DNA from 4 places in the Streptomyces sp. NPDC027189 genome. Region 1 is predicted to be linked to each of the others. Evidence: riboswitches for the same ligand, from Rfam matches in the RefSeq annotation. Region 1 holds a riboswitch; each other region holds the start of a gene.
The links. Region 1 has a riboswitch for cobalamin ahead of metE (5-methyltetrahydropteroyltriglutamate--homocysteine S-methyltransferase). Riboswitches for the same ligand answer to the same signal wherever they lie in the genome.
Positions count from the first base shown of each region.

Region 2: linked by a shared signal. The riboswitch ahead of ACZ4RZ_RS08190 (cobalamin biosynthesis protein) and the one ahead of metE (5-methyltetrahydropteroyltriglutamate--homocysteine S-methyltransferase) in region 1 are both predicted to bind cobalamin.
Region 3: linked by a shared signal. The riboswitch ahead of ACZ4RZ_RS01050 (ribonucleoside-diphosphate reductase subunit alpha) and the one ahead of metE (5-methyltetrahydropteroyltriglutamate--homocysteine S-methyltransferase) in region 1 are both predicted to bind cobalamin.
Region 4: linked by a shared signal. The riboswitch ahead of ACZ4RZ_RS37735 (prenyltransferase/squalene oxidase repeat-containing protein) and the one ahead of metE (5-methyltetrahydropteroyltriglutamate--homocysteine S-methyltransferase) in region 1 are both predicted to bind cobalamin.

Region 1 covers NZ_JBVHRI010000022.1:66,823-71,563, reverse strand. Annotated here, with positions in the region: gene ACZ4RZ_RS37350 (histidine phosphatase family protein) at 49-621, shown strand; gene metE (5-methyltetrahydropteroyltriglutamate--homocysteine S-methyltransferase) at 686-3,010, opposite strand; cobalamin riboswitch at 3,175-3,363, opposite strand; gene ACZ4RZ_RS37340 (hypothetical protein) at 3,412-3,717, opposite strand; gene ACZ4RZ_RS37335 (cation efflux transmembrane domain-containing protein) at 3,739-4,341, opposite strand; gene ACZ4RZ_RS37330 (class I SAM-dependent methyltransferase) at 4,371-4,741, opposite strand, start outside.
Region 2 covers NZ_JBVHRI010000003.1:77,115-81,855, reverse strand. Annotated here, with positions in the region: gene ACZ4RZ_RS08195 (cobyric acid synthase) at 1-1,392, opposite strand, end outside; gene ACZ4RZ_RS08190 (cobalamin biosynthesis protein) at 1,389-2,444, opposite strand; cobalamin riboswitch at 2,564-2,704, opposite strand; gene ACZ4RZ_RS08185 (DUF397 domain-containing protein) at 2,876-3,091, shown strand; gene ACZ4RZ_RS08180 (hypothetical protein) at 3,273-3,494, opposite strand; gene ACZ4RZ_RS08175 (inorganic phosphate transporter) at 3,507-4,741, opposite strand, start outside.
Region 3 covers NZ_JBVHRI010000001.1:229,714-234,454, reverse strand. Annotated here, with positions in the region: gene ACZ4RZ_RS01050 (ribonucleoside-diphosphate reductase subunit alpha) at 1-2,228, opposite strand, end outside; cobalamin riboswitch at 2,363-2,502, opposite strand; partial or broken gene ACZ4RZ_RS01045 (GNAT family N-acetyltransferase) at 2,565-2,829, opposite strand; gene mctP (monocarboxylate uptake permease MctP) at 3,250-4,741, opposite strand, start outside.
Region 4 covers NZ_JBVHRI010000023.1:3,338-8,078, forward strand. Annotated here, with positions in the region: gene ACZ4RZ_RS37725 (energy-coupling factor transporter transmembrane component T) at 1-1,104, opposite strand, end outside; gene ACZ4RZ_RS37730 (SCO2322 family protein) at 1,121-1,768, opposite strand; gene ACZ4RZ_RS37735 (prenyltransferase/squalene oxidase repeat-containing protein) at 1,765-2,997, opposite strand; cobalamin riboswitch at 3,092-3,246, opposite strand; gene ACZ4RZ_RS37740 (phosphotransferase) at 3,322-3,984, shown strand; partial or broken gene ACZ4RZ_RS37745 (serine hydrolase domain-containing protein) at 3,978-4,343, opposite strand; partial or broken gene ACZ4RZ_RS37750 (PP2C family protein-serine/threonine phosphatase) at 4,439-4,741, opposite strand, start outside.

The sequences.
Region 1 (4,741 bases):
CCGAATGTGCGCCCCTACATGGGCGAACTGGTACAGATGAAGGGAATGTTGGTGGCGCGTATCACCCTGGTGTCGCCGGCGGTCAACGCGGCCCTGCGACAGGTCCGTTTCGACGACGCGCCGCTGGACGAGTCGGCCGCGCGGCGGGCCCGTGCGGCCGCGAGTGCTCTGCCGTCGCATCAGGTGCTGTTCACCGCCCCGTCGGAACGGTGCCGCGGCACCGCCGAGGCCCTAGGCCTGGATGCCGCTGTGGTACTGGAGTTGCGGGATCTCGATGTGGGGCGTTGGCGTGGCCGATCGCTGGACGAGGTCGCCCAGGCGGCGCCGGAGGAGATGGCCGAATGGCTGGCCGATCCGGCCGGGGCGCCGCACGGCGGTGAGTCGGTGCTGGATCTGGTGGACCGCGTGGGGACTTGGCTGGAGTCGTGGTCCGGGCACGACGGGCGGATCCTCGCCGTCGCCGAGCCCGCCGTCGTGCGGGCGGGCCTTGTACATGCGCTCGCGGTCCCGGCGCAGACCTTCTGGCGGCTCGACGTGGCCCCGCTGAGTGTGACGGAGCTCAGCGGCCGGTCGGGGCGGTGGAATCTGCGCTGCGGGCGGCCGTTGACCGCAGCGGAGTAGCGGGCGGAGTAGCCGGGGCGAGGGGCCGCCGTGCGTGCGTTCCCGCGCGACGGCCCCTCGCATGTCAGGACTCGGCGCCGGTCAGGGTGGAGCGGACCTGGCGGGCGGCGGTGACGAGGTTCTCCAGGGAGGCGCGGACCTCGGGCCAGCCGCGGGTCTTCAGGCCGCAGTCGGGATTGACCCAGAGTCGTTCCCTCGGGATGGCCTCAAGTCCCTTGTACAGCAAGGTGGTTGTCTCGGCGGTGCTGGGGATGCGCGGTGCGTGGATGTCGTAGACGCCGGGGCCGACCTCGCGCGGGTATCCGGCCGCGGCGAGTTCGTCGGCGACCTGCATGTGGGAGCGGGCGGCCTCCAGACTGATGACGTCGGCGTCGAGGTCGTCGATGGCCTGGATGATGTCGCCGAACTCGGCGTAGCACATGTGCGTGTGGATCTGGGTGTCCGGGCGCACTCCGGACGTCGTCAGGCGGAACGCCTCCGTGGCCCACTCCAGGTAGCCGGGCCGGTCGGCCGCCCGCAGCGGGAGCGTCTCGCGCAGCGCCGGCTCGTCGACCTGGATGACCGAAGTCCCGGCCGCCTCGAGGTCGCCCACCTCGTCCCGCAGGGCCAGCGCGACCTGGCGGGCGGTGTCGGCGAGCGGCTGGTCGTCGCGGACGAAGGACCAGGCGAGCATGGTGACCGGACCGGTGAGCATGCCCTTGACCGGGCGGTCGGTGAGGGACTGGGCGTACGTCGTCCAGCGCACCGTCATCGGCTCAGGGCGGGAGATGTCGCCGGCCAGGATCGGCGGGCGTACGTAGCGGGTGCCGTAGGACTGGACCCAGCCGTGCCGGGTGGCGAGGTAGCCGGTGAGCTGTTCGGCGAAGTACTGGACCATGTCGCTGCGTTCGGCCTCGCCGTGGACCAGGACGTCGAGGCCGGCCTTGTCCTGGAAGGCGATGACCTCGCGGATCTCGGTCTCGATGCGCTGTTCGTATGCCGCCGCGTCGATCCGCCCGGCCCTCAAGTCCGCGCGGGCGGTGCGCAGTTCGCCGGTCTGCGGGAAGGAGCCGATGGTGGTCGTCGGCAGCAGAGGCAGGCGTAGGCGGGCACGCTGAGCCGTGACCCGTTCGGAGTACGGCTGGGAGCGGCGGGCGTCGCCGCCGGTGATCGCCGCGGCCCGGGCGCGCACGGCGGGATCGTGAGTGAGGGCCGACCCGGCTCGGGATGCCAAGTCGGCCTGGTTAGCCCGGAGTTGGGAGGCGATCGCGCTGGTGCCCTCGGTGAGGCCCCTGGCCAGGCCGGCGATCTCGATGGCCTTCTGACGGGCGAAGGCCAGCCAGCGGGCGATCCGCGGGTCCAGGCCGGGTTCGTCGGCGGCGTCCAGGGGGACGTGCAGGAGGGAACACGAGGCGGCCACGTCCACGCGGTCGGCGAGGCCGAGGAGGGTGCCGAGGGTGGACAGGGACCTTCCGAGGTCGTTGATCCAGACGTTGCGGCCGTCGACGACGCCCGCGACCAGGCGCTTGCCGGGCAGGCCGCCGACGGACGCGAGCTCGTCGAGGTTGACCGCGGCGGGTCCGGTGAAGTCGAGGGCGAGGCCGTCGACCGGGGCCTTGACCAGGACGGGCAGGGCTTCGCCGAGCCGGTCGAAGTAGGAGGCGACCAGGAGTTTCGGCCGGTCGGCGAGGGCGCCGAGTTCACGGTAGGCGCGGGCGGCGGCGTTCAGTTCGGCCGGGGTGCGGTCCTGGACGAGGGCGGGCTCGTCGAGCTGGACCCACTCGGCGCCGGCCGCCCGCAGGTCTGCCAGCACTTCGGCGTACGCGGGGAGCACCCGGTTCAGCAGGGTCAGCGGCCGGAAGTCCGCCGCGACGCCGGGGGCGGACTTGGCCAGCAGGAGATAGGTGACCGGGCCGACCAGGACCGGACGGGCGGCCAGGCCGAGCTCCAGAGCCTCCTTCAGCTCGCCGACCTGCTTGGCCGATTGGGCCGTGAAGACCGTTTCAGGGCCCAACTCCGGTACCAGGTAGTGATAGTTGGTGTCGAACCACTTGGTCATCTCCAGCGGCGCCACCTCCTGGGTGCCGCGCGCCATCGCGAAGTAGCCGTCCAGCGGGTCGGCCTCGACGGCGGCGCGGTGACGGGCCGGGATCGCGCCCAGCATGACGCTGGTGTCCAGCACATGGTCGTAGTACGAGAAGTCGCCGGTCGGGACCTCGTGGATGCCCGCGTCGGCGAGCTGCCGCCAGTTGGCACGGCGCAGACCGGCCGCGGTCTCCCGGAGGGCGTCGGCGGTGACCCGGCCCTTCCAGTAGCCCTCGATCGCCTTCTTCAGTTCACGGTTCGCCCCCTGGCGGGGGTAGCCGTACACGGTGGCCGTGGCCGCCGCGGCTGCGGACTTGGCTGTCACGGAACTCTCCTTCGCGAGCACTCGTCATGGGGTTCCCGGGACGGGACGAGGGCGCGAAGGGATGGCAAGGACAGCGAGCCACGCCATGGACATGTGCTCGCTCCTACCGTCGACCCGCCCTCGAGGTCACCGAGATGCCGTACGTGTTGGGCACGCACGGGCAGTGGCAGGTCTTCGGACTCGCGGGCACGCCTCGTGTCGTACGAGGCCCCTACTGGCCGTCGCTTCCCAGACCCGGTTTCCAGGTCCAGTGCGTATGACGGCGGTCGTTCCCACTCACCGCTGCGGGGCAGTCCCGGATTCCCACCGGGTTCCCTCTTGCGACGCGCCTGCCTGGCGGGCAGGGCGAACCAGCTGCGTCGGCCAGCCTATCTGCCGGGTCGCCCCTCGGGCAGCACTATTCACCTACCGGACGACGACTTCGCGTCGCCCGGCGTGTGGGCGGCAGCGCCGGAACAGGCGGCACGGCGGGCCAGCTCCGCCAGGTGCTCCTCGGTCAGGGCAGCCGTCTCGCCGTTGAGGATCCTGGTCACCGTTTCACGGGTGATGGCACCGTGGCGCGGCCACTGCCAGACCTCGCATCGGGCGACCTCGGCGGTGGCTGCGTCGTCCATCAGCCCGTACAGAGCGACCGCGCCGTGGCCGCGCAGCCAGGCGTCGAACCCGCGCCCGCGACATGCGCCGAGGAGCCCCGCAGCCTCCCCCACGTCGCCATCGACCGGAGCGGCTCAGTGGGTCAGGGCGGCGCGAGCTTCCTTGATCCCGTAGTAGACGATGACGTAGCCGGCCAGCGGGTCGGCCCACCAGAGGCCGAGGGCCGAGTTCAGGACCAGGCCGAGCAGGACGGCGGTGGCCAGCAGACCGTCGATCAGGGTGACACGGCCTTCGGTCTTGAGTACCGGGTTGTCCATCGCCGCGCCGGTGCGGGCCTTGCCCCAGGCCAGGGCGAACATCACCGCGGCGGTGACCGCGGTCCACGTGATCCCTGCCGGGCTGTGGCGGGCGTGAAAACCAGTGGCCAGGACCCACGTCGACTGCACCAGCAGGTAGAGCGCCAGCGCAACGAATCCCGCGCCGATCAAGCGCATGGCCTTGCGCTGCCGGTCCAAGCCGGTGCCCGACAGTTCCCAGATCACCACGGTCGAGGCGCCGATCTCGATCAGGGAGTCCAGGCCGAAGCCTGCCAGAGCCACTGAGCGCGCCTCGACTGCGGCGAACGCGAGCACGACGATGCCGATGACGTTCCAGGCCAAGGTGGCCCATTCGAGGGCGAACCCCCTCCGCAGCAGGCGGTCGGTGCCCGCGGATGCCGCAGGAGAATTCGAGGCCATGACGGGCATCTTCGCAAACCCTTGGGTGATCAACGGGGCAAAGTCTGGGTGATACGCCACAGGCGACGGGGCAGGTCGCCTTCCTCGAAGGGGAAGACCTCCTCCAGAGTCCACCCGTCGGCGAGCGCGTCGACCAGGTCGCGGGAGAAGTAGTGCACGGCGAAGCCTCCGTGCTCGTAGGTGTCGTCGCCGTGAGCGGTTCCGGCACCGTAGTGGGCGTCACCGGTGTGCCGCACGGTGTAGACGAACACCCCGCCCGGTCGCAGGACGCGGCGGACCTCGCCGACGAGAGCGCGGATCTCCGCGGTCGACAGCGCCATGCACAGCAGCATGTGCGCGAAGACCGCGTCCACCGAGGCGTTCCGAAGAGGCAACGGGTCACGGACGTCGTCCACGACGG
Region 2 (4,741 bases), on a different contig from region 1:
GAACGACGTGTCGGCGGCCGGCACGAAGCGTCGGCCCGCGGCGGCCGCCACCTCGCGCAGGAAGGCGCGCCGGAATCCGTCCGACTCCAGCGAGCCGTGCCAGTGCGTGCCCCAGACGGCGCCGACCCGGCACCCGTCCAGGAACGGTTCGCCGCCCGTGACATCGGCGACGCCGTGGTGGATCTCGTATCCCTCGACGCGCTCGCCGAGCGCCTCGCCGACGGGCCGGGTGAGGGTCTTCTCGCGCGCGAACCGCACGCGCACGGGGAGGAGTCCGAGGCCGTCCACCTGGCCTCGGCGGCTTTCGACCTCGTCGTCGATGTGCTCGCCGAGCACCTGGAAGCCACCGCAGATGCCCAGTACGGGCCGTCCCTCGGCGGCTCTGCGCGCGATTGCGTCCGCCAGTCCGCGCTCTCGCAGCCACTCCAGCGCCTGCACCGTCCCCCGGGTTCCCGGTATGACGACGAGGTCCGCGTCGGCCAGCTCCTCGGCCCGGTCCACGAACCGCACGACGACACCCGGCTCGGCGGCCAGCGCGTCCACGTCCGTGAAGTTGGACATGAGCGGGATCGCGCAGACCGCGACCCGGAGGATGTCCTCGCCGACGGGGGAGGTGACCTCCGACTCCCGGACCGCCCCGCGCAGCACTGTGTTTGATCTAAAAGCGAGCCGCAGCCCGTCCTCCTCGTCGATGCCGAGGCCGTGCCGGAAGGGCAGGACGCCGTACGAGCGCCGCCCGGTGAGGCCGTGCAGCATCTCGAGTCCGGGCTCCAGCAGGGAGACGTCCCCGCGGAACTTGTTGACGAGGAACCCGGCGACGAGCTCCTGGTCCTCGGGCGACAGCAGCGCGACCGTTCCGAAGAACGAGGCGAACACGCCCCCGCGGTCGATGTCGCCGACGACGAGCACAGGGAGCCGGGCATTCCTGGCGATCCCCATGTTCACGATGTCGGTACGCCGCAGATTGATCTCGGCAGGACTGCCGGCCCCCTCGCAGATCACCGCGTCATACGTGCCCCGCAACTCGGCGAGGCAGTCCAGCACGGTCCCGAGGAGTTGCTCCTGCCGCCCTCCGTGGTAGCCGCGCGCCGAGAGCTCCCCCACGGGCTTGCCCATGAGGACGACCTGACTGCTCCGGTCGCTCCCCGGCTTGAGGAGTACGGGATTCATGAGCGCGGTGGGCTCCACGCGCGCGGCCTGCGCCTGCATGGCCTGCGCGCGCCCGATCTCGGCGCCCTCGCGCGTCACGAACGAATTCAGCGACATGTTCTGCGCCTTGAACGGCGCGACCTTGACGCCCTGCCGCACCAGCCACCGGCAGACCCCGGCGGTCACGACGCTCTTGCCGGCGTCGGAGGTGGTTCCGGCGATGAGCAGTCCACGACCCGTCATGATGTCGTCCTCCAACGCTGTGGGCAGTCGTTCCGCAGGGCGTTGGGGGTCCCTCCTGGTCGAGCGAAGCCGAGAGCTTGGGGGAGGGTGGGCACAGCCCGTAGCGCCGGGTGCCTTGTCACCCGACCCCACAGCAGAGCCCCCGCCGCGCTCGCCCCCAGCGCCAGCCAGCTCACCCGTCGCGACAACCGCACGGCCCGTTCGATGTCGCGCACCGCAACAGCTCGGCCCTCCCCGTTGAGCACGGGCCGGTGCTCAAGCCGTCCCCCGTACGAGAGGGTCCCCCCGAGCCGTACCCCGAGCGCCCCCGCGAACGACGCCTCCACGGGCCCCGCGTTGGGACTCGGATGCTTGTGCGCGTCCGCGCGCCAGGCGCGCACGGCCCCGCGCGGGTCGCGTCCCGCGACGGTGGTGAGCACGGCGGTCAAGCGCGCCCCCGGCCAGCCCGCGACATCGTCGAGCCGCGCGGAAGCCCACCCGTACCGCCGGTACTTGGGGGACTTGTGCCCGACCATGGCGTCGAGCGTGTTCACGGCACGAAAGGCGACGAGCCCCGGCACACCGCCGAGGGCCCCCCACACCAAGGCGCCCACCACGGCATCGGAGGTGTTCTCGGCGACGGACTCGACGACCGCTCGCGCGATGCCGTCGCTGTCCAGTGCCTGCGGATCACGCCCGCACAGATGGGGCAGCCGCTCCCGGGCCACCTCGGCATCGCCGACCGCGAGCGCGTCGCCGATCGCGCGCGCCTCGCGCCCGAGGGAGGTCCCTCCGACGACGGCCCAAGTGGCGGCGGCGGTCAGTGCGATGGAGGCGGTACGGGACCGGCGTACGGAATGACGGGCCAGCGCCGCGAGCCCGGTGGCACCGCCCACGCACACGGCGGTGTGCAGCGCGCCCCACCCGCGGTGGTCCCGCCACAGCACCCGCTCCACGGCTCCCGCGGCCCGCCCGAACGCGGCGACCGGATGCCCCCGGCGAGGGTCGCCGAGCAGCAGGTCACCGAGAAGGCCGGCGGCGGCGCCGTACGCGAAGACGCGATCGGCACGCACCGCTTCAGCCGACCGTCAGGTCGGGCACAACTGTCGTTCGCGTAGTTCGCGTCGTTCGCACAGAACTTGGGCAGCCGCGCATGGCGATATGTCCTCACTCAGGGTGTCCACGCCCTGGTTCGACGAGACCGGCGGTGAGAGTTCCTGGCTCCCGGGGACTTACTTCCCCGGTGACAGTGGCGGGACCGCGCCGGACTCGCACCGGCTTCCTCTCATGTCGCCGTACTTGGCTCGGGCAGTCCACCACGGGGTCGGAAGACCCGTCAACTTGCTGTTGACCTGCGAGGGGAGAGTGTGCTGAGGCCCACAGGGCCGACCAGCGGGCCGGTTTTCCCCTAGGCGGTCAAATCAGGCTTTCCTGGACTGGTTTGCGACAAGGGGCGAGCGGTCCAGCGCGGGGGGCGCCTGCTCTCGGGCAGGAGGGGGTCGGTGTGGGCCACAGGAACCCGTCCGTGCTGCGCTGGCACACCAGCAGCCACAGTGGGGACGACGAGTGCGTCGAAGTGGCGGTCTCCGGGAACGCGGTGCTGGTCCGCGACTCGTGGAACCGGCGCGGGGGACGTGTCGTCTTCTCCCGACCCCAGTGGCAGGCGTTTTTGTACGTGCTCGGCGCTCCCGGTGCGCGGCGCCGGATATCGGTTCCGTGACGTAGTCGTTCTGGGGCTCTGGTGACGAGAGGGAAGGTCCGGTGATGTACGCGACCGAGTGAGGCCTGGGGAGACTGCCGGGGCATGCCCTCGGAAGTGGCCGTATCCGGACATGCGAGTGCCCTGCCGGTCGCTCCCGTGAGGGAGGTCCGGCAGGGCACTCGGCGAGGGTGCGCGGGCGTCAGGCCACGATGATGAAGATCCCGTACGCCACCGCCGCCGCGCACGCCGCGAAGCAGGCGTAGGCGCCGGTGACCGCGAGAGCGGCGGAGCCGCCCTGGGCCGACGCCGACTCTCGCTTCGAGAGGCCGACGATGCCGAGGGTGAAGAGGCCGACGAGGGCCACGGTGGTGAGGAGGCTGACTCCGAAGACGGAGGCGAGGGCTGCCCAGTCGATGTTCATGCTGTTCTTTCCTTACACCGTGGCCGGGCGGGTGGGCTCCGCGTCCGGGGCCGGGATGGTGGTCTTCAGGTCGGTGTCGGCCGTGGCCATCGAACCGGCCGGCGGCGGGGTGACCGCGGCGATCGCCGTGGTGACGACGCCCGCGGGCTCGGCGGCGACGTCGTTCACGTTGTCGACGGTGACCGGCTGGCGGCGGGAGAGAGTCCAGATGACCCCGGCGCCCGCGACGAGCAGCACGCCCGTGGCGACGATGCCCCACGTGCCCTGCTTGGTGAGGAACTCGGCGGAGGCACCGGCCAGACCGGCGGCCGGCAGTGTCAGACCCCACGCGACGAACATCCGGGTCGCGGTCGACCAGCGGACGACACCGCCCTTGCGGCCGAGGCCGGAGCCCATCACGGCGCCGGAGCAGACCTGGGTGGTGGAGAGGGAGAAGCCGATGTGCGAGGAGGCCAGGATGGCGGTCGCGGCACTGGTCTGGGCGGCGAAGCCCTGCTGCGGCGCGAGGTCCGTCAGACCCTTGCCCATGGTGCGGATGATGCGCCAGCCGCCCAGGTAGGTGCCGAGCGCGATGGCCGTACCGGCCGAGACGATGACCCAGGTGGGAGGGTTCGAGCCCGGGGCGAGGACGCCGCCGGTGACCAGGGCCAGGGTGATGATGCCCATCGTCTTCTGGGCGTCGTTCGTGCCGTGCGCCAGCGAGACCAGGCCGGCGGAGGCGATCTGGCCGGCGCGGTAGCCCTTGGCGGTCGCCTTCTCTTCGGCGCGGTTGCCGATCCTGTACGTCAGCCGGGTGGCCAGCATCGCGGCGAGTCCGGCCACGATGGGCGCGGCGACCGCGGGGATCAGCACCTTGGTGACAACGGTCGAGCCGTTCACGGACGACCAGCCGGCCGACATGACCGCGGCGCCGATCAGGCCGCCGAAGAGTGCGTGGGAGGAGCTGGAGGGCAGACCCAGGAGCCAGGTCAGCAGATTCCAGAGGATGGCGCCGACGAGCGCCGCGAAGATCACTTCGGTGCGGATGCCCTCTTCGTTGATCATCCCGCCGGAGATCGTCTTGGCGACCTCGACGGAGAGGAACGCACCGACGAGGTTCAGCACGGCGGACATGGCCACCGCCGTCTTGGGCTTCAGAGCGCCGGTCGAGATGGTCGTCGCCATCGCGTTGGCAGTGTCGTGGAAACCGTTCGTGAAATCGAACACGAGAGCGGTGACGATCACGATTCCGAGGAGGAGCGTGATGT
Region 3 (4,741 bases), on a different contig from region 1:
CCCGACTTCCAGGCGTACGCGTACATCGAGGAGAGCTTGCCGATGGTCGGCGTCTCCAGGAACAGGTTCAGCGACTGGGCCTGGTCCAGGAACGGGGTCCGGGCGGCGGCCATGTCGATGAGGCCGCGCTGCGGGATCTCCCACGCCGTGCGGTAGAGGTCGCGGACGTCCTGCGGCACCCAAGTGAAACCCTGCACCGAGCCGTTGGACTCGCGCAGAGCCTCCCGGGTCTGCGCGTCCCACACGCCGAGCTTCTTCAGCTCGTCCACCAGGTAGGAGTTGACCTGGAGGAACTCTCCGGAGAGCGTCTCGCGCTTGAAGAGGTTCGACACCTGTGGCTCGATGCACTCGTACACGCCCGCGATGGACGCGATCGTCGCGGTGGGCGCGATGGCGAGGAGGAGAGAGTTGCGCATGCCTACGGCGGCGATGCGTTCCCGCAGGGCCGCCCAGCGCTCCGGCCAGGTCAGCTCCACGTCGAAGTGGTCGGGGTGGAGGACACCGCGGGCCGTACGGGTCTTCTCCCAGGCCGGGAGCGGGCCGTTGCGCTCGGCGAGGCCGGCCGAGGCCTCGTACGAGGCGAGCATGATGCGTTCGGCGATGCGCGTGGAGAGGGCCTTCGCTTCGGGGGAGTCGAAGGGCAGGCGGAGCTTGAAGAAGACGTCCTGGAGGCCCATCGCGCCGAGGCCCACCGGGCGCCACTTGGCGTTGGAGCGGCCCGCCTGCTCGGTCGGGTAGAAGTTGATGTCGACGACCCGGTCCAGGAAGGTGACGGCCGTGCGGACCGTCTCGTCCAGGCGCTCCCAGTCGATGTCGCCGCTCGTCGTGTCGACGAAGGCGCCCAGGTTCACCGAGCCGAGGTTGCAGACCGCCGTCTCGCCGTCGTCCGTGACCTCCAGGATCTCGGTGCACAGGTTCGAGGAGTGGACGGTGTGGCCCGGCTCCGCCGTCTGGTTGGCGGTGCGGTTGGCGGCGTCCTTGAAGGTCATCCAGCCGTTGCCGGTCTGCGCGAGGGTGCGCATCATGCGGCCGTACAAGTCGCGGGCCGGAATGGTCTTCTTGGCGAGGCCGCTCTCCTCGGCCTTGCGGTAGGCCGCGTCGAATTCGTCGCCCCACAGGTCGACCAGTTCCGGCACGTCGGAGGGGGAGAACAGGGACCAGATCCCGTTCTCGTTGACCCGGCGCATGAACTCGTCCGGGATCCAGTGGGCGAGGTTCAGATTGTGCGTACGCCGGGCGTCCTCACCGGTGTTGTCGCGCAGCTCCAGGAACTCCTCGATGTCGGAGTGCCAGGTCTCCAGGTAGACCGCGGCGGCGCCCTTGCGCCGGCCGCCCTGGTTCACCGCGGCGACCGAGGCGTCGAGGGTCTTCAGGAACGGGACGATGCCGTTGGAGTGCCCGTTCGTGCCGCGGATGAGGGAGCCGCGGGAACGGATCCGGCTGTACGACAGGCCGATGCCGCCCGCGTGCTTCGAGAGGCGCGCGACCTGGTGGTAGCGGTCGTAGATGGAGTCCAGCTCGTCCAGCGGGGAGTCGAGGAGGTAGCAGGACGACATCTGCGGGTGCCGTGTACCGGAGTTGAAGAGCGTGGGGGAGGAGGGGAGGTAGTCCAGGCGGCTCATGAGCCGGTAGAGGGACGCGACTTCGTCCACGGATCGGGTGGTGTCGTCCTCGGCGAGGCCGGACGCCACCCGGAGCATGAAGTGCTGGGGCGTCTCGATGACCTTGCGGGTGATCGGGTGCCGGAGCAGGTAGCGGCTGTGCAGGGTGCGCAGGCCGAAGTAGCCGAAGCGGTCGTCGGCGTGCACGTCGATCAGTTCGTTCAGGCGGGCCGTGTGCAGCCGTACGAACTCCGCCGTGCGGTCGGCGATCAGCCCCTCGCGGTGGCCGGTGGCGATGGACTCGGAGAAGGATCGCACGCCCTGTGAGGCGGCCTCCGCCGCGATGCTGATCGTCAGCAGGCGGGCGGCGAGGCGGGAGTACGCCGGGTCCTCGGAGATGAGGCCGGCGGCGGCCTCGGTGGCCAGTTCGCGCAGCTCCGCGTCGTCCGCGCGGGCGGACCGGCCGCGCAGCGCGGCGGCGGCGACCCGGCCGGGGTCGGCGTCCGGGAGGTCGGCGGTGAGGTCGGTCAGGGTACGCAGCAGCGTGGTACCGGGACCGTCCGTCTCCACCGGGGCCTGCTTCGCGGAAACGGAAGCTGAAGCCGGGTCGGCTGGCGCGATGGTCACTTGGGGCTCTCCCTCGCTCGGCACGGGGCCTGTTGGGGAGGAGCGGGGCACACGGGGGCGCTTCTGGGCAGCGGCGCACCGCGTCCACCGGCCCATTCCGCGAGGCCCGGACGTCGTCGGCGCCCGGGCCGGGTGGCCGGGGCGCGCTGTCGACAGGTCCTCGGACTGAAACGCGTACGCGGCCACGCGGGGCATGAACACGTACAAGTACACCGTTGCGGGACAGTTCCGGATTCGCACCGGATTCCCCTGCGGCGACAGCGAGCATGAGCATACATCTTGTGCCGGGCTGCGGGAGCACCCCCACATGTTGTGTCGCGTCGGCGTCCGGGAGTGCTACGGAGTGTGCTGGAGCGTCAACTCGTAGGTGATCGGCAGGATGTCGTCGATGTCCGGGATGGGGTTCCAGTCGCGCTTCCGTGGCGCGTGCGCGGTCGACGCGGGCGCGGACGAGGGCTTCGCCTGTGCCCCTGCCGCGGTCCTCGGTCGCGACCGCGAGCGTGCGGATCTCGGCCTCGCCCTGGCGGGCCATGTCGGCCATGGGGCCGCCTTGCGGGACGAAGGTCACGCCGCCGAGTACGCGGTCGTGGGCCACCGCGATCTCGGAGACGGCCTGCTCGACCTCGTGCCGGACGGGCACGGCGACGGGCCGCCGGATTCTGTCCGGCGGCCCGTCTTGCGGTGTCTGCGGCTGCGTGCGTCTGCGCCTGCCGCCGGCGGGTGGGGCGGGGCCGTGCCGGTCCGTGCGCCCCGTCGCCTGTGGCAGATCGCTTGGCTTTCATGGCTCTGCCTGTTGGCAACCACGCAAGCGACGGGCCATGTGATGTACCGGCACGGCCCCTTCCGTGCGTGGGCGACTGCGGGTGCGTGCCGGCTCAGCTGCGGGCATGCGCGCCGGCGGCCCACCCGCGCTTCCCCACTGCGGGCCATCGTGCTGCTGGGGCGGCACGGGTGCGCCAACCGGCACTCTGCGAGCACCGGTTGGCGCACCCACCCCGACGGCATCCTCGGCTGCGGGTGCCTAGTGAGTCGCCCCAGCCGTGGCCGGGGGCAGTTCCGTCTGTACCCCGGGGTCGCCCGCGTCCGCCGTGTAGTCCTCGGGGGACGTCTCGTCGACGCCCTCGGGGGCCTTGAACGCCCGGAAGGCGAAGGTGAGGACGACGGTCACCACGACGTTGAGCGCGAACGCTGTGAGGCCGATGTAGCCGATCTCCCCGATCCCGGGGATCTCCTTCGCGCTGCCGCCGAAGTGCTTCTGCGTCGGGGAGGCGACCCCGTACGCCGCGAACGTGCCGTAGAGCATGCCGACGGCCCAGCCCACGAGCAGCGCCCAGCGGTGGAACCACCGGGTGAACAGGCCGCCGACCAGGGCCGGGAAGGTCTGCAGGATCCAAATGCCGCCGAGGAGCTGGAAGTTGATCGCGACCGTCTTGTCCATGGTGAGGACGAAGACCAGCGCACCGACCTTCACCAGGAGCGAGACCAGCTTGGAGACCTTGGTCTCCTGCTGGGGAGTCGCGTCGGGCTTGATGAAGTCCTTGTAGATGTTGCGCGTGAAGAGGTTCGCGGCCGCGATGGACATGATGGCCGCGGGGACCAGCGCTCCGATGCCGATGGCGGCGAAGGCCACGCCCGCGAACCAGTCCGGGAACATGGTCTCGAAGAGCTGCGGGATGGCGAGCTGGCCGTTCGTGACCTTCACTCCGGCCGCGATCGCCATGAACCCGAGCAGGGCGAGCAGGCCCAGCATCAGCGAGTACAGGGGGAGGATCGTGGTGTTGCGGCGGATCACCTCACGGCTGCGGCTCGACAGCGTCGCCGTGATCGAGTGCGGGTACATGAAGAGCGCCAGTGCCGAGCCAAGGGCGAGGGTGGCGTACGTCCACTGGCCCGCTTCGGCGGGGACGATTCCGCCCGCGCCCGCCGCCGTGTACTTGTCGCTCGCCGCCTTGAAGATCTCGTCGAACCCGCCCAGCTTGATCGGGATGTAGATGATGGCCACCGCGATCACGATGTAGATCAGGGTGTCCTTCACGAACGCGATCAGGGCCGGGGCGCGCAGGCCGGAGGAGTAGGTGTACGCGGCCAGTACGCCGAAGGCGATGAGGAGCGGGAGGTCCTTCACGAACCAGTTCGTGTTGTCGCCGCCGCCCACGCCCATCACGTCCAGGACGGCCTGGATACCGACCAGCTGGAGCGCGATGTACGGCATGGTGGCCAGGATGCCGGTGACGGCCACGGCGAGGGACAGGCCCTTCGAGCCGAAGCGGCCGCGCACGAAGTCCGACGTCGTCACGTATCCGTGCTTGTGGGAGACCGACCACAGGCGGGGGAGGAACGTGAAGATCAGCGGGTAGACCAGGATGGTGTACGGGACCGCGAAGAAGCCGGCGGCGCCTGCCGCGTAGATCGCGGCGGGCACGGCGACGAAGGTGTACGCCGTGTAGAGGTCGCCGCCGAGCAGGAACCAGGTGATCCAGGTGCCGAACGAGCGTCCACCCAGGCCCCATTCG
Region 4 (4,741 bases), on a different contig from region 1:
GCCCGACCCCGCGACCAGCCACGCCCGTGCGGCCCACACGTCCGGCCGGTACCGCGTCCGCAGCGAGCGGCGGCCGCCCAGCCACAGGCCGCCGAGCGCCGCGGCCAGCCCGGCCAGCAGCACCGGCAGGCCGTAGCTGCCGCCCTCGGCGGTCAGCAGTCCGTACGTGCCCGCGCAGACGCCGAGCAGACCGCCCAGCGTCAGTACGGCGGTGGTGCGGCGGACGGCGGGCGGGACCTGGGCGGTGCGGCCGTAGCCGCGCGCGTCCATCGCCGCCGCGAGGGCGACCGAGCGCTCCAACGCGCCCTCCAGGACCGGGAGTCCCACATGCAGCAGGCCGCGCAGGCCCCGGTCGGGGCGCCCGCGCAGCCTGCGGGCGGCGCGCAGTCTCTGTGCATCGGCGATCAGGTTCGGGGCGAAGGTCAGGGCGACGACCACCGCGACGCCCGCCTCGTACAGCGCTCCTGGCAGCGACTTCAGCAGACGCGCCGGGTTGGCGAGGGCGTTCGCCGCGCCCACGCAGATGAGCAGCGTGGCCAGTTTCAGGCCGTCGTACAGCGCGAAGACCAGGCCCTCGGCGGTGATGCGGCCACCGATGCGGATGCCTTGGGCCCAGTGGGGGAGGGGGACTTCGGGGAGCGTGACGATGAGGTGCGTTCCCGGGATCGGGGATCCCAGGAACACGGCGAAGCCGAGCCGGATGCCGAGGACGGCGGCCGCCAGCTTCACGAATGCGCCGTAGGAGCGGGCCCAGGGTGCCTCGTTCCGGCGCGCCGCCACGACGTATCCGGCTACGCCGACGAGGAGTGCCAGGAGGAGGGGGTTCGTGGTGCGGGAGGCGGCGGTTCCCAGGCCCAGGGCCCAGATCCACCAGGCGCCCGGGTGGAGGGCGTTGCTGCGGGTCGCCTGCGGCGTGCGGGTACGGCGTTGCAGCGGGCGCTCCGCTGGGTCGGCACCCGGCGCTGGAGGCTGTGCCCACCCTCCCCCAAGCTCTCGGCTTCGCTCGAGCAGGGGGGACCCCCATCGCCCTGCGGGACGGGTGGGCACAGCGGCAGCCTCGGCAGTGGCGGCCGCCTCGGCCTGCTCGTCGTCGTCCGTCGTCATCGTTCCCACCCCCGCGTCAGCCCCGGCGGCGGCGCGCCTGCCAGACGGCAGCCGTGCCCAGCAGGGCCACCGCGGCGGCGCCTGCGAGCAGGCCGACGGATGGGCCGTGGTGGGTGGCCTTCGCCCGGGGACGGGCGGAGGCCGTCGGCTTCGTGGCGGAGACTTGTTCGCCGCAGCCGGTGCGCGGGTAGCCCGCGATGGCGCACAGCAGGGCGTTGGTGTCGTAGCGGAGGGGTTTGGCGACCGACGCGAGGGCGTCGGCCGTCGTCGCGTCGGAGGGGACGCGGGCGCACGCCGTACGCGGGGCCGGCGGCGTCTCGCCGGACGGCGCGTCCGCCGTCGTGCCGAAGTCGATGACCAGGGCTACGCGCTTCTTGCCCTGCTGGGCGGGCGTCTTCGCGCATAGGGATGCGAAGTCCGCCGCCCCGCGCGGCTTCGTGGCGTCCTGCGAGTCCTCGCTCACCGCGAAGCGGAACCCCTCGACGTCGCCGTCGGACGGCCGCGCGGTCGACGGACCCTGTGTCGCGTACGTCCACTTCCCGCCGGTCAGGTCCCAGAAGGACCAGTAGCGGTAGCCGACGGCACGGGCCTGCCCCGCGCCGCCGAGTACGAGGAGCAGCAGGGCCAGGGTCAGGACCGGCGCGGACGTCCGACGGCGGCTCACAGCTGCTGCTTCTTGTTGCGGCCGCTGATCAGGAAGCCGATGCCGATACCGGCGACGAGACCGACGCCGACGATCCACCAGACACCGAGCCCCTTGTCGTCGTCCTTCTTCTTCTCGTCGCTCGGGGCGGCCGAGTAGTCGGACGCGTTCGTCGCCGGACCGGTCGCGCCGAGCTGCTTGACGAGGTCCGCGCCGCCGAAGTGACGAGGGTCGGTGCCGGTCGCGTGGGCGGCGAAGATCAGCTGGGCGTACGCGGCCGGTCCTGCCTTCGCCGCCCAGGCGCCGGAGTTCTTCTCCAGCCAGGCGAGGGGCTCCTTCGCCGACGATGTCGCGCCCGCGGCGGACAGCGCCACGACCGCGTCCGCCGTGTTGCCGTAGTCGGGCTGGTCCTTGGCACCGGCGAGAGCGGACTTCAGGTAGGGGGTCTTCTTCAGCGACTTGGCCAGATAGTCGGCGCCGTTCTGCGCCACGTCCTGCGGTCCGGGCGAGTCCGTGGTGGCGCACTGCGTAAGGTCGTACGCCGCACCGGCCTTCGCCACGAACCCCTTGCCCAGGGCGCCGAGCACCCCCGCCGCCGTCGCGTCCGCGTTCGCGTTCGCCGCGAGCTTGCCCTTCTTGTCGGGCTGGTAGGCGAACGCGCCGCCACCGTCCGAGCCGCACGCGATGGACAGAGCCACCAGGGCGTCGTACGGCGACTTGCCTGCCTTGGCGACATCGGCGGGCTTCTCGCCCACGGCCGTCAGTGCCCCGATCACCACGGACGTCGAGTTGGCGTCGCTCGCCCCGCCCGCGGTGTACCCCCAGCCGCCGTCCTTGTTCTGCACGGACTTCAGCCAGCCGACGGCCTTGCCCGTCTCGGCGTCGTGCCCGCCGAGCGCGGCGAGGGCCTGCACGGCGGCGGCCGTGCTGTTCGTGTCGACCATCGTCTTGGCGTCGCACTTGGCGGTGGCGTCGGCGCGGTACGGAGCGAACGCCCCGTTCGCGCACTGCTGTCCGGTCAGCCAGTCGACGGCCTTGCCGGTGGGCTTGACACCCACGGTGTGCTGGGCGAGCAGCGCGAGCGACTGCCGCCAGACACCGTCGTAGGTGGGGTCGGTGGAGCCGTACAGCCCGGACGGGATCGCCTGGGAGGGAGAAGGGGACGCGTCGGCGGCGAACGCTGCCGGTGCGACGGCCGTACCGATGACGACGGCGGCGGCCAGTACCGCGGCGCTGCGGCGAACAATCATGACTCTCCCTGCGGGGAGCCGGGCAGCACCGGGCGCACGCTGGAGCATCCGGGCGGCTCCGGCTCCGTATCCCTCGACGGTGCCGGCCAGCGGCGGGTTGCCGGTGGCACGAGCCGGTCACTTCCCTTCCGAGGCGATCCGGCTCACCGTCCCTGGTGGGCGGCTCACGGTTGCGGGTCAGCGCCGGAATTCCACCGGCTTCTCCCCGTACGGGTGTGATGACGACGCGCTCACTCTACCGGGCCGTAGCAAAGCGCCTGAGGGCCGCCTGTGAGCCCAGGCGGATGCCGGGCCAATCCGGAGGACAGGCCCTAAAGTCGGCCCATGCGAACGGGGAGACTGCTCGGCTCGGGGCGTTCGGCGGACGTCTATGAGATCGACGATGCGTGGGTACTGCGGCGGGACCGGGAGGGGTGGGGCGACGCCACGGCCGAGGCCGCGGTGATGGAGCATGTGCGCGGGCACGGCTATCCGGTGCCGGGCGTGCGGGCGGCGACCCGCGGCGACCTGGTGATGGAGCGGCTGTCCGGGCCGACCATGCTGGAGGCGTTCGGCGCCGGTCTGCTCTCCCCGCGGGAGGCGGGCGTCACCCTCGCCCGGCTGCTGCGCGGGCTGCACGCGCTGCCCGCCCGGGTCTCGGCGGACCCGGCGGTCCGCGTGCTGCACCTGGACCTGCACCCGGACAACGTGATGCTCACCCCGGACGGCCCGAAGGTCATCGACTGGGCCAACGCCGAGGAGGGCGCGCCCGGCCTGGACTGGGGCATGTCCGCCGTGATCCTCGCCCAGGTCGCCGTCGGCGGTGAGCCGTACGCGGAGGTGGCGCGCGAGACGCTGGCCGCGATGCTCGGCGAGGGCACTCCCGGCGTGACGGAGGACGGTCTCGCCGAAGCGCGCCGGCGCCGGGCGGCCAATCCGACGATGAGCGTGCGCGAGGTCCAACTCCTTGGCGACGCCAAGGAATTGATCCGGACGCTGCTTCACTGAGCGGTACGGCGCCAGAAGTCCCGCATCAGCGGGGTGGGCGTCGGGTTCTCCATGGCGACCTGGGTGAGCAGGACGGTGACCGTGCCGGTCGACTGGACGATGTGGGCCGTCGTGCCGGTGCCGCCGGTCCAGCCGCAGCGGCCCGGGACGTTCCAGGGGTCGGTGGGTTCGATGTCGACCTGGGCGCCGTAGCCCCAGCCCTGGCCCTCCATGAACAGCGCCCCGATCTCGCGCTGGGCGGGGGTGAGGTGGTTGGTGGTCATCTGCCGTACCGAGGCGGGGGAGAGGAGGCGACGGTTGCCCGCCGCGCCGTCGGCGAGCAGCATGCGGGCGAAGGCCAGCCAGTCGTCGGCGGTGGATGCCGCGACATCATCGGCCGGGCACCGATCCGTCCGCCGCGAGCGCGCGCTGGAGCTCGGGCCGGGGGCGACCGTACTGCGCCGGGCGCATGACTTCACGGCACGCGCGCGGGGAGCGTCGTCTCCACGGGCTGGCACAGGACCAGGGCGAGATCGTCGGCGAGGGCCGAGCCGGTGTGGGCGATCAGGCGGGCGTACAGGGTGTGCAAGGCCTCGTCGGGGAGCGGCTCGCGCAGGGCGATCGCGGCCTCGCCGAGGAGGGGGAAGGGGCCGCCCTCCGGGTCGCGGGCCTCGGTCAGGCCGTCGGTGTAGAGGAGGAGCCGGTCGCCGGGCTGGAGCCGTACGCGGTACTGGCGCGGGTCGGGGCACAGTCCCAACGGCGGGGCGGTGACAAGGGG